Regions from separate parts of the Halobacillus sp. SY10 genome, predicted to be linked through region 2. Evidence: predicted binding sites of a transcription regulator. Region 2 holds the regulator's gene; the other holds the start of a gene.

Region 1 (7,591 bases), 1.1 Mb from region 2:
AACACGAAGATCTCATCCCCTTGCTAAAGAAGGGCTGCCGCTTGAAGGTATTCGTAGAGAGAGAAAAATGCTGGATGAGCTGAGAGGCCGTTCTCAGACGATCATTGATACGACATCATTGAAACCAAAAGAACTGCGGGAGCGCATCATTGAAAAATATCGTCAGAAGGAACAACAGGTGTTTTCTATTCAAATGGTATCCTTCGGCTTTAAATACGGCGTTCCCATTGATGCAGACTTGATGTTTGATGTGCGTTTCCTGCCGAACCCGCACTATGTCGAACATATGCGTCCGTTGACAGGGTTGAACACAGAAGTATCTTCCTATGTTTTTAAGTGGAGCGATACTCAGAAGTTCCTTGAAAAGCTGAAGGACTTGCTTCAATTCATGCTTCCTCAATACAAACGTGAAGGGAAAAGTCAGCTTGTCGTTGCTGTCGGCTGTACAGGCGGTCAACACCGCTCTGTAGCGCTTGCTGAACATTTATCGGAATACTTCTCTACTGACTTCGTGACCCATGTCACTCACAGAGACATTGATAAAAGAAAGGGTTTGTAACGGATGGATCATAAGACCAAGCCGCGTGTCGTCGTTGTAGGTGGCGGGACCGGGATGCCTGTGCTCTTGCGCGGGTTGAAAAATTTACCGATTGACCTGTCAGCGATTGTTACGGTTGCTGATGACGGTGGAAGCTCCGGCCGCTTACGTAACGAGATGGCGATTCCTGCCCCGGGGGATATCAGGAATGTCGTGGCTGCCCTTTCCGATGCTGAGCCTATGCTCCTTGAGCTTTTTCAGCACCGTTTTGCAGCGGGTAACGGCTTGTCTGGTCACTCCATGGGAAACCTTTTGCTAGCTGCGATGGCATCCATGACGGGAGACTTTTATAAAGGGATAAAAGAAATCTCCAGAGTCCTGAATGTGCGCGGTCATATTTATCCGATTGCCAATCATTCCATGAACCTCCATGCGGAGATGGAGGATGGAACGGTTGTTACCGGTGAGTCAAGTATTCCGAAACAGAACAAGAAAATCAAAAGGGTGTACGTGAGCCCTACGCCGATTCAGCCTTTGCCAGAAGCTGTAGAGGCAATCAAATCCGCGGATTTGATTGTCATCTCTCCGGGAAGTCTTTACACAAGTATATTACCGAACATCATCATTCCGGAAATTGGGCAGGCATTGAAAGAAACGAAAGCGATGGTCACTTATATATGCAACGTGATGACACAGGAGGGGGAAACTTCTGGTTACACGGCAGCTGATCATATCCAGGCCTTATTTGATCATATTGGAGAAGATGTGTTACAGTCAGTGATTGTGCATAATCAACCGATTGATCAAGGGTTGAGGGCTGCTTATGCTGAAGAAAATGCGGAGCCCGTCGTTTACGATATTGAAAGAATTAAATCCATGGGATTGAAAGTCATAGAAGAAGATATCATCGACCACAGTAAGCCTATGTTACGTCATGACACAGAAAAATTAGCAAAGTTATTGCACTCCATGCTATAGGTGTTGCGTGGTAGGTAGAAGGGGGTGTACATCATGTCATTTGCATCAGAGATCAAAAAAGAATTAACGAATGTAGAAGCTGATACTTGCTGCATGGAATCGGAACTGGCTGCCCTTGTCCGTATGAACGGCACATTTTCCCTTTCCAATCGTGAATATATTCTGGACGTACAAACAGAGAATGCAGCGATTGCCAGAAGGATCTACACGTTAATCAAAAAGCTTTATCCCTACCCGGTAGAACTCCTTGTTCGGAAAAAAATGAGGTTGAAAAAGAACAATGTTTATATTGTAAGGATGAAGGAGAAAGCGAATGTCGTTCTTGAAGATCTTGAAATCTTGAAAGGTCCTCTATCCATTAATCCAGATATCCCTCAAAAGTATTTGAACGATACATGTTGTAAAAGGGCTTATTTACGGGGAGCATTTCTTGCGGGCGGTTCCGTCAACAACCCAGAGACCTCTTCCTATCATCTTGAAATTTATTCTTCAGATGAGGAACACAACGAGGCGTTGTGTAAGCTTATGAATAGTTTTGGGTTACATGCAAGGACGCTCAGTCGTAAAAAAGGATACATCACGTACTTGAAAGAAGCGGATAAAATTACGGAGCTCATCAGCAATATCGGAGCCCACCAAGCCCTTTTCAAGTTTGAAGATGTGAGGATCGTCCGGGATATGAGAAACTCGGTCAATCGTCTCGTCAATTGTGAGACAGCGAATTTAAATAAGACGATCGGTGCAGCTTTCCGCCAAGTGGAGAACATAAAATTCATTAAACGGACAGTAGGCTTAGAAGCTCTCCCAGATAAATTGCAGGAGATTGCATCGTTAAGGCTGCAGCACCAGGAAGTTTCCTTGAAAGAGCTTGGGGAGTATGTTTCTGGTGGGTCGATTAGTAAATCAGGCATCAATCACCGCCTGCGTAAAATTGACGAGTTCGCCGAAAAAGTTAGAAAAGGTGAAGTCATAGAAAACACAAGAAATTAATGTTTCCTTAACAAATTCATGCTATAATGAAATACAATTATAAACGCTTTCTACAAGAGAGCGTTCTTTTTTCTCAGTATTGAATCCGCTTACAAAGAAGTTGAAATATAGAATGAGAGGAGAATGACAGGTGATTGAGAGGACGATAACGATTGAGCTTGAGACAGGTTTACAGGCAAGACCAGCAGCGCAATTCGTACAAGAAGCGAACAAGTTCACCGCAGATGTTTTTATCGAAAAAGGTGAGAAACGTGTGAATGCCAAAAGTATTATGGGGTTAATGAGCCTTGCTGTCGGAACCGATGAAGACATTAAGTTAATTGCAGACGGTTCTGATGAGGAAGAAGCTGTTCAGGTGCTTACTGACTTCGTGAAGAATGAGTAATCATTGTTTATGTGAAAAAATGAACGTTCTCCAATGAGGGAACGGTTTCATACAGCACAAAAAAATCCGCTGTGTCATCACAGCGGATTTTGTGTTTTTCTTATTGTTCGTTTTTCTCCATGACTTTATCGATCAAGCCGTAGTCAACAGCTTCATGGGCTGACATGAAGTTATCACGATCCGTGTCGCGTTCGATGACTTCCATCGGCTGTCCAGTACGCTCAGCAAGAATCTTATTCAGCTTCTCACGCATTTTAATAATACGCTTTGCGTGAATTTCGATATCTGAAGCCTGGCCTTGTGTTCCTCCAAGCGGTTGGTGAATCATGACTTCACTGTTAGGTAGTGCATAACGTTTACCAGGTTCACCAGCGTTAAGCAAGAAGGCACCCATAGATGCAGCCATACCTGTGCAGATCGTGGATACGTTCGGTTTGATGAACTGCATCGTATCATAAATCGCCATACCTGCTGTGATCGATCCACCAGGAGAGTTGATGTATAGGGAAATATCTTTTTCTGGATCGTCAGCCGCAAGGAAAAGCAACTGCGCAACAACAGAGTTTGAGATGTTATCATCAATCGGGCTTCCTAGCATGATGATGCGGTCTTTAAGTAAGCGGGAATAAATATCATAGGCACGTTCTCCGCGGTTTGTTTGTTCAATAACTGTAGGGACTAAATTCATTTGAAATTCCTCCTTAACATCAAATTAATAATGATGGAATACATTCATCATACCTATAAGGTCAATAAAGGTCAAACAAAAACAATCGACCTTTTATCCTTTATTTCAGCAAGGGTGGTTACGCCTTTTAAGTATGAAAAACGGCTATTCTTATTCGTTCTATGTGATGTGTTCCAATTCCTTCTACCATGATACCCTAAATTTACCTATATAAACGTCCGAACCTATAATTAAGCTATATGACAGGACTGTGGAAGACTCGATTTCGAGACTTTTGTGGGATTCTAGTGGCTCCGGGAAAAGGTTCGCTTTCCGTGGGCGAGTGATGAGCCTCCTCGAGCTAACGCTCTGCGGGGTCTCATCTACCACGCACTTCCCACAAGAAATCCCTCTAACATTAACCTGCCGAGCTCTGTAAGAATGACCTGCTCACCCTCGCCGTTATAGAGTCTTTTTAACCATAGATCCTGCACGAATAAGGTAAGGGGACAGGGTCTGGGAAACGTCCGCATGTAAAGCGAATGGAGACACAAACGTGTGTGTTTTTGTACAAACGGATTCAAAAAACCGCAAATAGTCGTTTCCCTGACCCCGTATCCATGGCAAGGGATTTATCATTCATTATTTCAACCAGACAAGTCTTTCTTAAGGTCTACTCGGGAGATGCTCCTTGCACTCCCGCGGAAAGCGAGTCAACCCCGGACGCCCCGAACCGCTCACACAAACGTCTCGAAACTGAGTCTTCCACAATCGGGAGCTTTTGTGGAAGACTATAAAAAATGGGTTGCGTTTTTTGGTGATTCTCCTTATAATATTAAATGCATGTCGCTTTTGCGCCCGTAGCTCAGTTGGATAGAGCGGTAGATTCCGGTTCTACGTCAGTCGGGGGTTCGAATCCTCTCGGGCGCGCTAAACTAGAAGGACCTTCCTTAAATGTAAGGGAGGTCCTATTTTTTACAGGAATATCATTATATTAATATATTAACCCTTGTAGAATCCTTTGCGGTTACATCAGTGTTATTTAAATATGGATTAGACAGAAATATCACAAGAATTATACGAACACTTATTTGGTTTATAGTATCGTAATGTAGTTTATTTCGGCTTTTTTCTATGTTATTATTGAATAAATAAAGTTAGACTTTTCGCTTTATTTAGAAGAGGGGTATATATGACAAAACTAATCCGTTACAAAATGTTGTCGACTGAAGAAGTTTCTGAAGACAGGCGGATTCATGTGTTCGACATGCAGGAGCAGCAAAAGTTATCCTTCAACTATGAGTCATTGAAACGAACACCTGAAAACTATGTAGGCGAAGAGTTAGCTCATTTCTTGAATAAACGAAAATTGAAAATCGATAATGGTTTTTATGATAAAAAAGGACATGCTTCCTGAAGCATGTCTTTTTTTGTTTCTTAATTTTAGTCAGCAAGTATTCAAAGTAAAGTAAATGGCTGAATAATGTATGATTTAATTTCGAGATTCTAGGGTTCGTTACATTATATTAAGAGTCAAGGGAGATTCCCGGGAATCTCCAAATGCTATCAAACATATCGGGTCCCTAAGTATCTTGAGCCTGAGTTTCCGGGATGGATGAGGCAAGCTTCCTTTGATATGATGAAAATGGAAGTTCAGGGAGGACTCTATATGTCTGAAGTTATCTTATATGTAAAAGAAAACTGTGGGTTATGCGATGAAGTTAAGGACTTGTTGTCTTTGTTTGATGTCAAAGTCATATTGGTTGATATTGAAAGCGATCCTGCATTCCTTGAGAAGTATATGCTCGAGATACCGGTTTTGAAAATCGGTGAGGAAGAGTTGGATTATCGTGAAATTGATTACTTCGAACTAATGAAGCGTTTACAATGAAAAACGTCTAGGTTTTCGCTTGCACGTGGACTACCCCACTGTTAATATAAAATTGAAATAAGATATTTTTTTGCTCCGAGCGGGACATAATATGACTAGCTGGGACGTAATACATCCCGGTTGGTACCATTTCAAAGAAGGGGCTTTTCCATGAGAGCGTTCATCGACTTACAAAAAAAATTATTCCCGGATGTCCTGGACGTTATACAGCGCCGTTATCAGCTGTTGTATTACATCCAGATCATGCAGCCTGTGGGCCGAAGAGCGTTAGCTGAAAGTGTTGAGCTTGCTGAACGTACGGTTCGAAGCGAAGTGGACTTTTTGAACAAACAAGGAGCTGTAGAGATCACCTCAAGAGGTATGCACTTAAGTTATGAAGGGCAGAACATTCTTGATCAGCTGGCCGAGTTTATTAAAGAGGTCTCTGGGATTAAGGTTTTAGAACAACAATTAAAGGATAAATTAAATTTAGACCATGTCGTTGTTGTTCCAGGTGATAGCGATGAGCTTAATTGGGTAAAACAAGAGATGGGAAAAGCATGTGTCCAATATTTGAAAGAACATATGTCGCCGGATCAGGTGATTGCCATTACAGGCGGAACAACGATGGCATCCGTCGCACAAGTGATGACGCCGCTGTCTGGAGCTGATCAGTGCTTATACGTTCCTGCGCGTGGAGGATTAGGTGAAAGAGTTGAAAACCAGGCCAACACGATTTGCGCGGAAATGGCGAAAAAGGCTAGGGGTGACTATCGTCTTTTATATGTACCCGATCCTCTCAGTGAGGAATCCTATCAGACGATAAAAGAAGAACCTTCGATCAAAGAAGTGTTGGACATCATCCGAAACGCGGAAATCGTCATTCACGGAGTCGGCGATGCGCTTACGATGGCAGAACGGAGAAAGACTTCCCCTGAACAATTGGAATTGATCAAAACGTACAACGCGGTAGGCGAAGCTTTTGGTTACTATTTCAATGTGGAGGGTGAGATCGTTCACAAAGTTCGTACGGTCGGTCTGCAATTAGAAGACCTGAAGCGTGCGAAACATGTCATTGCTGTTGCTGGAGGTCGTTCAAAAGCACAAGCCATCTCATCTTATTTCCAACCGGGCCAGAGTAATGTCCTGATCACTGATGAAGGTGCAGCCCAAGAGTTAATAAGGGGTTTATCCCTTTAAATAAATATGATTTCAATCATCCTAAGGAGGAATTTTGCATGACAGTAAGAATTGGTATTAACGGATTTGGACGTATTGGACGTAATGTTTTCCGTGCTGCTTTGAACAACAATGAAGTAGAGGTAGTAGCGGTTAACGACTTGACAGATGCAAATATGCTTGCACACTTGCTTCAATACGATACTGTACACGGTAAGCTTGAGCAAGAAGTGACAACAAACGGTGACAACCTGATTGTCGGCGGAAAAGAAGTTAAAGTACTTTCTGAAAAAGATCCAGCTCAACTTGGTTGGGGAGATCTTGGCGTAGATATCGTTATCGAATCTACAGGTCGCTTCACTCAGCGTGACGATGCGAAGAAACACTTGGATGCAGGCGCTAAGAAAGTCGTTATCTCTGCTCCAGCGAAGCAAGAAGACCTTACAGTCGTTATGGGTGTAAACGAAGACCAGTACGACAAAGATTCTCACCACGTTATCTCTAACGCTTCTTGCACAACGAACTGCTTGGCTCCATACGCAAAAGTTCTTGACGAGAAGTTCGGTCTTAAGCGCGGTATGATGACAACTGTTCACTCTTACACGAACGACCAACAGATCCTTGATCTTCCACACAAAGATTACCGTCGTGCTCGTGCAGCTGCTGAGAACATCATCCCAACGACAACTGGTGCTGCACAAGCCGTTGCAAAAGTTCTTCCACACCTTGATGGCAAGCTTAGCGGTATGGCTATGCGTGTACCAACATCCAACGTTTCAATCGTAGACTTGGTTGCTGAGCTTGATAAAGATGTAACAGCTGAAGAAGTGAACGAAGCTCTTCGCGCAGAAGCTGAAGGAAACCTTAAAGGAATCCTTGGCTACAGTGACGAGCCACTTGTTTCTACGGACTACAATGGCAACACTCACTCTTCTATCATTGATGGTCTTTCTACACTAATCCTTGAAAACAATATGGTTAAAA
Region 2 (7,591 bases):
GCGAGCCGTAAGTAGGCTTTGACCCGGAGATTTCCGAATGGGGAAACCCACTGTTCGTAATGGAACAGTATCCTATACTGAATACATAGGTATAGGCAGGCACACCCGGGGAACTGAAACATCTAAGTACCCGGAGGAAGAGAAAGCAAATGCGATTTCCCAAGTAGCGGCGAGCGAAACGGAATCAGCCCAAACCAGAAAGCTTGCTTTCTGGGGTTGTAGGACACTCCATTGGAGTTATCAAAGAGGAAGATAGGCGAATCGATCTGGAAAGGTCAGCCAGAGCAGGTAACAGCCCTGTAGTCGAAATCTTTCTCTCTCCGGAGTGGATCCTGAGTACGGCGGAACACGAGGAATTCCGTCGGAATCCGGGAGGACCATCTCCCAAGGCTAAATACTCCCTAGTGACCGATAGTGAACCAGTACCGTGAGGGAAAGGTGAAAAGCACCCCGGAAGGGGAGTGAAAGAGAACCTGAAACCGTGTGCCTACAAGTAGTCGGAGCCCGTTAATGGGTGACGGCGTGCCTTTTGTAGAATGAACCGGCGAGTTACGACCGTATGCGAGGTTAAGCAGCAGAAGCGGAGCCGCAGCGAAAGCGAGTCTGAATAGGGCGAGTGAGTATGCGGTCGTAGACCCGAAACCGTGTGATCTACCCATGTCCAGGGTGAAGGTCAGGTAACACTGACTGGAGGCCCGAACCCACGTAAGTTGAAAATTACGGGGATGAGGTGTGGGTAGGGGTGAAATGCCAATCGAACACGGAGATAGCTGGTTCTCTCCGAAATAGCTTTAGGGCTAGCCTCAGAATAGAAAGTCATGGAGGTAGAGCACTGATTGGACGAGGGGCCCCTATCGGGTTACCGAATTCAGTCAAACTCCGAATGCCATAGACTTTGTTCTGGGAGTCAGACCGTGGGTGATAAGGTTCATGGTCGAGAGGGAAACAGCCCAGACCGCCAGCTAAGGTCCCAAAGTGTGTGTTAAGTGGAAAAGGATGTGGAGTTGCTTAGACAACCAGGATGTTGGCTTAGAAGCAGCCATCATTCAAAGAGTGCGTAATAGCTCACTGGTCGAGTGACTCTGCGCCGAAAATGTACCGGGGCTAAACACACCACCGAAGCTGCGGATTGATCTTATGATCAGTGGTAGGAGAGCGTTCTAAGGGCCGTGAAGTCAGACCGTAAGGACTGGTGGAGCGCTTAGAAGTGAGAATGCCGGTATGAGTAGCGAAAAAAGAGTGAGAATCTCTTTCACCGAATGCCTAAGGTTTCCTGAGGAAGGCTCGTCCTCTCAGGGTTAGTCGGGACCTAAGCCGAGGCCGAAAGGCGTAGGCGATGGACAACAGGTTGATATTCCTGTACCACCTCCTTTCCGTTTGAACGACGGGGGGACGCAGGAGGATAAGGAGAGCGCGCCACTGGATGTGCGCGTCCAAGCAGTGAGACGGTCGGATAGGCAAATCCGTCCGGCAACGTCAAGCTGTGATGGGGAGGGAAATAGAGTACCGAAGCTCCTGAGTTCACACTGCCAAGAAAATCCTCTAGTGAGGAAAGAGGTGCCCGTACCGCAAACCGACACAGGTAGGCGAGGAGAGGATCCTAAGGTGAGCGGGAGAACTCTCGTTAAGGAACTCGGCAAAATGACCCCGTAACTTCGGGAGAAGGGGTGCTCCTCTGCCGAGGAGCCGCAGTGAAAAGGCCCAAGCGACTGTTTACCAAAAACACAGGTCTCTGCGAAGCCGTAAGGCGAAGTATAGGGGCTGACACCTGCCCGGTGCTGGAAGGTTAAGGGGATGCGTTAGCTTATGCGAAGCGTTGAACCGAAGCCCCAGTAAACGGCGGCCGTAACTATAACGGTCCTAAGGTAGCGAAATTCCTTGTCGGGTAAGTTCCGACCCGCACGAAAGGTGCAACGACTTGGGCACTGTCTCAACGAGAGACCCGGTGAAATTATACTATGTGTGAAGATGCACATTACCCGCGACAGGACGGAAAGACCCCGTGGAGCTTTACTGTAGCCTGATATTGAATGTTGGTACAGCTTGTACAGGATAGGTAGGAGCCTTAGAAGCCGGAGCGCTAGCTTCGGTGGAGGCGCTGGTGGGATACTACCCTGGCTGTACGGACATTCTAACCCAGGACCGTGATCCGGTCCGGAGACAGTGTCAGGTGGGCAGTTTGACTGGGGCGGTCGCCTCCCAAAAGGTAACGGAGGCGCCCAAAGGTTCCCTCAGAATGGTTGGAAATCATTCGCAGAGTGTAAAGGCACAAGGGAGCTTGACTGCGAGACCTACAAGTCGAGCAGGGACGAAAGTCGGGCTTAGTGATCCGGCGGTTCCGCATGGAAGGGCCGTCGCTCAACGGATAAAAGCTACCCCGGGGATAACAGGCTTATCTCCCCCAAGAGTCCACATCGACGGGGAGGTTTGGCACCTCGATGTCGGCTCATCGCATCCTGGGGCTGTAGTCGGTCCCAAGGGTTGGGCTGTTCGCCCATTAAAGCGGTACGCGAGCTGGGTTCAGAACGTCGTGAGACAGTTCGGTCCCTATCCGTCGTGGGCGTTGGAAATTTGAAAGGAGCTGTCCTTAGTACGAGAGGACCGGGATGGACACACCGCTGGTGTACCAGTTGTTCCGCCAGGAGCATCGCTGGGTAGCTACGTGTGGTCGGGATAAGTGCTGAAAGCATCTAAGCATGAAGCCCCCCTTGAGATGAGATTTCCCTTTGCTTTAAGCAAATAAGATCCCTCAGAGACGATGAGGTTGATAGGTCCGAGGTGGAAGCGTGGTGACACGTGGAGCTGACGGATACTAATGGATCGATGACTTATCTATCTGATGAAAATCATTCGTGAAAAGATCGTCCTTTTTCAAACAAGATGTTTCCTTATCCAGTTTTGAGGGTTCACCTCAAACTTTATATTGATGTGGTGGTGAAGGCGAAGAGGTCACACCTGTTCCCATGCCGAACACAGCAGTTAAGCTCTTCAGCGCCGATGGTAGTCGGGTTTACCCCCGTGAGAGTAGGACGCCGCCACATCATTTGGAAAACCAGAAGATCCTTCTTCTGGTTTTTTTCTATATCTACTTTCTTAAACATAGATATAAAGAAAGGAGGGATAGCTTGAACTGGTCATATTTCTTTCATGATGACATTCTTTTGTTTGTATTCCGGTTATTTTTTGCACTCATTCTTTCAGGGGTGATTGGATTTGAAAGGGAAGTCAAGAATCATTCGGCTGGCTTCCGTACCCATATTCTTGTGGGGGTCGGGGCTTGTATGATGATGCTTCTTTCTTTATATGGATTTGAAACGTTCATTGATCAATATGAACAAGTCCGTTTCGACCCGGCTCGTATCCCTTCCTATGTAATTAGCGGCATTGGATTTTTAGGGGCGGGGACAATTATTGTCAACGGAATGACCATTAGAGGATTAACTACAGCAGCATCCATTTGGACGGTGGCTGGCATTGGTCTCGTCGTTGGTGCAGGAATGTATGATGTGGCGACGGTCACAACGATCTTCGTGCTTATGAGTTTAGTCTTCCTAAATAAGATAGAGAAAGAAAAGTTTAATGGGAATCGAAAAAACATTTATCAAGTAACCGTTGGTAAGGATGCCCCGGTTAATAAAGTGTTAACTGAATTCGAACAAATGAAGCTGGATGTCAGGAAAATAGATATTGTTGCCTTGGATCAAGACCAAAAAAAGGTTGTTGTTGAACTGAATAAAGGACAAAAGTATGATCGAGCCCTTCTTTTAGAACGTCTGTCTTTGATGGATGGTGTAGAAGAATGTGGACATCGGTATTAAAGGGCTGCACAGTTGAATCTGTGCAGTCTTTTTGTTTTATTTCATGATGAAAAGGGGAAACATAGAAGATGTAATTCTTCTAAACAAACAAGTTGCATGACAAAAGAAAATGAGTATAATAAAATTAAAGTCAAAGATAGTCAAAGTCAAAAGAGGGGGAGGGAGCATGCGGAATATCTCTGATGTTATTGAAGAATATCTCAAGGAGATCTTAGATGAAAATCGGCACCAGGCGATTGAAATCAAGCGTAGTGAACTTGCCGAGAAATTTGATTGTGTACCTTCTCAGATCAATTATGTGATTAAGACACGTTTTACAGTGGAAAAAGGATATATAGTGGAAAGTAAAAGAGGAGGCGGCGGGTATATTCGTATCAGCCGAATCCAACACCGTAAAGGGTCAGAGATGATTGAAGAGGTGATGGAGCTCATCAATCCCCATGTTTCTCAATCGAAAGCCATTGATGTTCTTGAAAGGCTGGTAGACTATGAGATCATCACTGATCGGGAAAGCAAACTGATGGCAAGTGTCATCGATCGCGACGTCCTTGCTTTTTCTTTACCTCTTCGTGATGAAGTTCGCGCGCGAATCATGACAGCCATGCTATTCACCCTTAAATACAAATGTTGAGTGAGAAGGGAGAGATTCAGATGGAGTGTCAGAAATGTCATCAGCGTCCTGCAACCGTCCATTTGACGCAGGTGATTAATGGTCAAAAATCAGAAGTCCATGTATGTGAAAAATGTGCGAAGGAAAATGGGTACATGAATTACGGGGAAGAGAACTTCACCTTGAATGATCTCCTTTCAGGTCTGTTCCATTCCGAGGGACCTTCTCCTTTAAAAGGGCAGAGCGCTCACTCTTATACTAAAAAGCCGAAACTGAAATGTCCCAACTGTGGGCTCAGCTATGAGGAGTTTGCAAGGATAGGGAAGTTTGGTTGTGCGGACTGCTATAAAACGTTCGATGAGCGCCTGAATCCCATCCTGCGCCGTGTTCACAGTGGGAATACCAGACATGATGGCAAGATTCCGAAACGTGAAGGTGGCAACTTGCACCTGAAAAAAGAGATGGAAGAATATAAAACTAATCTTCGACAATTAATTGAGCAGGAAGAATTCGAAGAGGCAGCGAAAGTTAGAGATAAGATAAGATCTTTAGAAAGTCAACTGCATCATAGGGAGGATGGTGATGAGTAATGTCTTTACAGCAATTCATGAATGAAGCAATTAGTCCATGGATGAAGCAAGAAGGTCCGGACAGCGATATTGTACTCAGCAGCCGTATACGACTTGCTCGTAATTTCTCACAACATCCTTTTCCTATCATTGCTTCCGAAGAGACTTTGAACAAAGTATTGGAATTCTTCCAACAAGAGTTCCAAAAGAAGTCCTTCAGAGATTATAAAGATTTTGAGCTGGTCCAGATGAAAGATTTACAGCCAATTGAAAAGAGAGTGTTGGTAGAAAAACATTTGATCAGTCCACACTTGGCTGAAAAAGCGGAGAAGTCGGCCTCTCTCATTTCACAAAATGAGCAAGTATCAATCATGATTAATGAAGAAGATCATATTCGCATACAGTTATATTTCCCTGGTTTTCAGTTGGATCAGGCACTAGAACAAGCCAGTCAATTGGATGATTGGCTCGAAGAAAAAGTGGATTATGCTTTTGATGAGAAGCGTGGTTATTTGACCGCCTGTCCGACCAATGTAGGTACGGGGATGAGAGCTTCAGTCATGATGCACCTGCCCGCCCTATCCATGACGAACCAGATCAACCGGATGACACCGGCCATTAACCAGCTGGGTCTTGTGGTGAGAGGCATTTACGGGGAAGGTAGTGAAGCTCTGGGAAACATTTTTCAGATATCCAACCAGATTACCCTTGGTAAATCGGAAGAGGATATTGTTGAGGATCTTCACAGTGTCGTTAAGCAACTGATAGAACAGGAGAGAAAAGCAAGAGAAGCATTGATGACTCGTTCAAGCGTTCAGTTGGAAGACCGTATCTTTCGTTCCTATGGTGTTTTGACCAATAGTCGAATCATAGAATCTAAGGAGGCGGCGAAATGCCTTTCTGACCTGAGACTTGGCATTGATCTAGGATTCATTGATCATATCCCACGCACGATTTTAAATGAATTGATGGTTCTTACACAGCCCGGATTCTTGCAACAATACGCTAAGACTCCTTTATCCCCTGATGAAAGGGATGTAAGAAGAGCATCTTTAATTCGCGAACGACTTCAATTAGAAAATGAAGAATAATGTTAGGAGGGAATGTCCATGATGTTTGGGCGATTTACAGAAAGAGCACAAAAAGTATTGGCACTGGCTCAGGAAGAAGCTGTTCGTTTAGGTCATAATAACATTGGCACGGAGCATATCCTTTTAGGCTTAGTTAGTGAAGGGGAAGGCATAGCTGCCAAAGCTCTGACCGCATTAGGCCTTGAGTCTTCAAAAATCCAACAAGAAGTAGAGAAATTAATCGGTAAGGGAGAGAAAGTTTCCCAAACGATTCATTATACGCCTCGTGCGAAAAAAGTCATCGAGCTTTCTATGGATGAAGCACGTAAACTGGGACACTCTTACGTGGGAACAGAACATATTCTTCTTGGATTGATCCGTGAAGGAGAAGGAGTGGCTGCCCGTGTACTGAATAACCTGGGTGTGAGCTTGAATAAGGCCCGTCAGCAAGTTTTACAATTGCTTGGGAACAATGAGTCCACAGGAGGTCAAAACCGTCGTGGTGGCGGATCAGGTGCTCAGGCGGCGAATGCGAATACACCGACCCTTGATTCCCTTGCCCGTGACCTTACGGCGATTGCGAAAGAGGGCAACATTGATCCTGTCATCGGACGAAGTAAAGAAATCGAACGTGTTATCCAAGTATTGAGCCGCCGTACGAAAAATAACCCGGTTCTTGTAGGTGAGCCTGGTGTTGGTAAGACAGCCATTGCAGAAGGTCTTGCCCAGCAGATCATGAACAATGAAGTACCAGAGATTCTTCGCGATAAGCGAGTGATGACACTTGATATGGGTACCGTCGTTGCCGGCACCAAATATCGTGGTGAATTTGAAGATCGTTTGAAAAAAGTGATGGAAGAAATTCGTCAGGCGGGGAACATCATCCTGTTTATTGACGAGCTTCACACGTTGATCGGTGCTGGTGGCGCAGAAGGTGCCATTGATGCATCCAACATTCTTAAGCCGTCCCTTGCCCGAGGTGAATTGCAATGTATCGGTGCCACGACACTCGATGAGTACCGTAAATATATTGAAAAGGATGCCGCTCTTGAGCGTAGGTTCCAGCCTATTCAGGTGGATGAACCGAACCTTGATGAATCCATCCAAATCTTGCAAGGTCTTCGTGACCGTTATGAGGCCCACCACCGTGTGACGATTACGGATGATTCCATTGAATCTGCGGTCCGTTTCTCTGATCGTTACATCACAGACCGCTTCCTACCGGATAAAGCGATTGACTTAATTGATGAAGCTGCATCCAAAGTCCGCCTGCGCTCCTACACAGCTCCACCGAACTTGAAAGAGTTAGAGCAAAAGCTTGAGGAAGTGCGAAAAGAGAAGGATGCTGCTGTACAGAGTCAGGAATTTGAAAAAGCTGCCTCCTTAAGAGACAGTGAACAGCGCTTGAGAGATGAGTTGGAACAAACGAAAGATGAGTGGAAAGAAAAGCAAGGGCAGGAGGATTCCGAAGTTACAGTGGAAGACATTGCTTCTGTCGTATCCACTTGGACGGGAGTGCCTGTA

What was found. Region 2 encodes CtsR, which represses protease genes until heat stress. Its sites were predicted from a motif close to ATGGTCAATAAAGGTCAAACA; they were not measured.
Region 1: the regulator CtsR is predicted to act here: its motif matches at 3,637-3,657, upstream of clpP (ATP-dependent Clp endopeptidase proteolytic subunit ClpP).

The regions. Positions count from the first base shown of each region.
Region 1 covers NZ_CP174345.1:3,295,957-3,303,547, reverse strand. The annotation lists gene rapZ (RNase adapter RapZ) at 1-559, shown strand, start outside; gene yvcK (YvcK family protein) at 563-1,516, shown strand; gene whiA (DNA-binding protein WhiA) at 1,550-2,506, shown strand; gene ACJA3J_RS16950 (HPr family phosphocarrier protein) at 2,637-2,891, shown strand; gene clpP (ATP-dependent Clp endopeptidase proteolytic subunit ClpP) at 2,992-3,579, opposite strand; tRNA gene ACJA3J_RS16940 (tRNA-Arg) at 4,413-4,488, shown strand; gene ACJA3J_RS16935 (hypothetical protein) at 4,751-4,975, shown strand; gene ACJA3J_RS16930 (glutaredoxin family protein) at 5,228-5,449, shown strand; gene ACJA3J_RS16925 (sugar-binding transcriptional regulator) at 5,600-6,628, shown strand; gene gap (type I glyceraldehyde-3-phosphate dehydrogenase) at 6,667-7,591, shown strand, end outside.
Region 2 covers NZ_CP174345.1:103,351-110,941, forward strand. The annotation lists rRNA gene ACJA3J_RS00550 (23S ribosomal RNA) at 1-2,836, shown strand, start outside; rRNA gene rrf (5S ribosomal RNA) at 2,928-3,041, shown strand; gene ACJA3J_RS00560 (MgtC/SapB family protein) at 3,126-3,818, shown strand; gene ACJA3J_RS00565 (CtsR family transcriptional regulator) at 3,985-4,449, shown strand; gene ACJA3J_RS00570 (UvrB/UvrC motif-containing protein) at 4,470-5,018, shown strand; gene ACJA3J_RS00575 (protein arginine kinase) at 5,018-6,088, shown strand; gene clpC (ATP-dependent protease ATP-binding subunit ClpC) at 6,107-7,591, shown strand, end outside.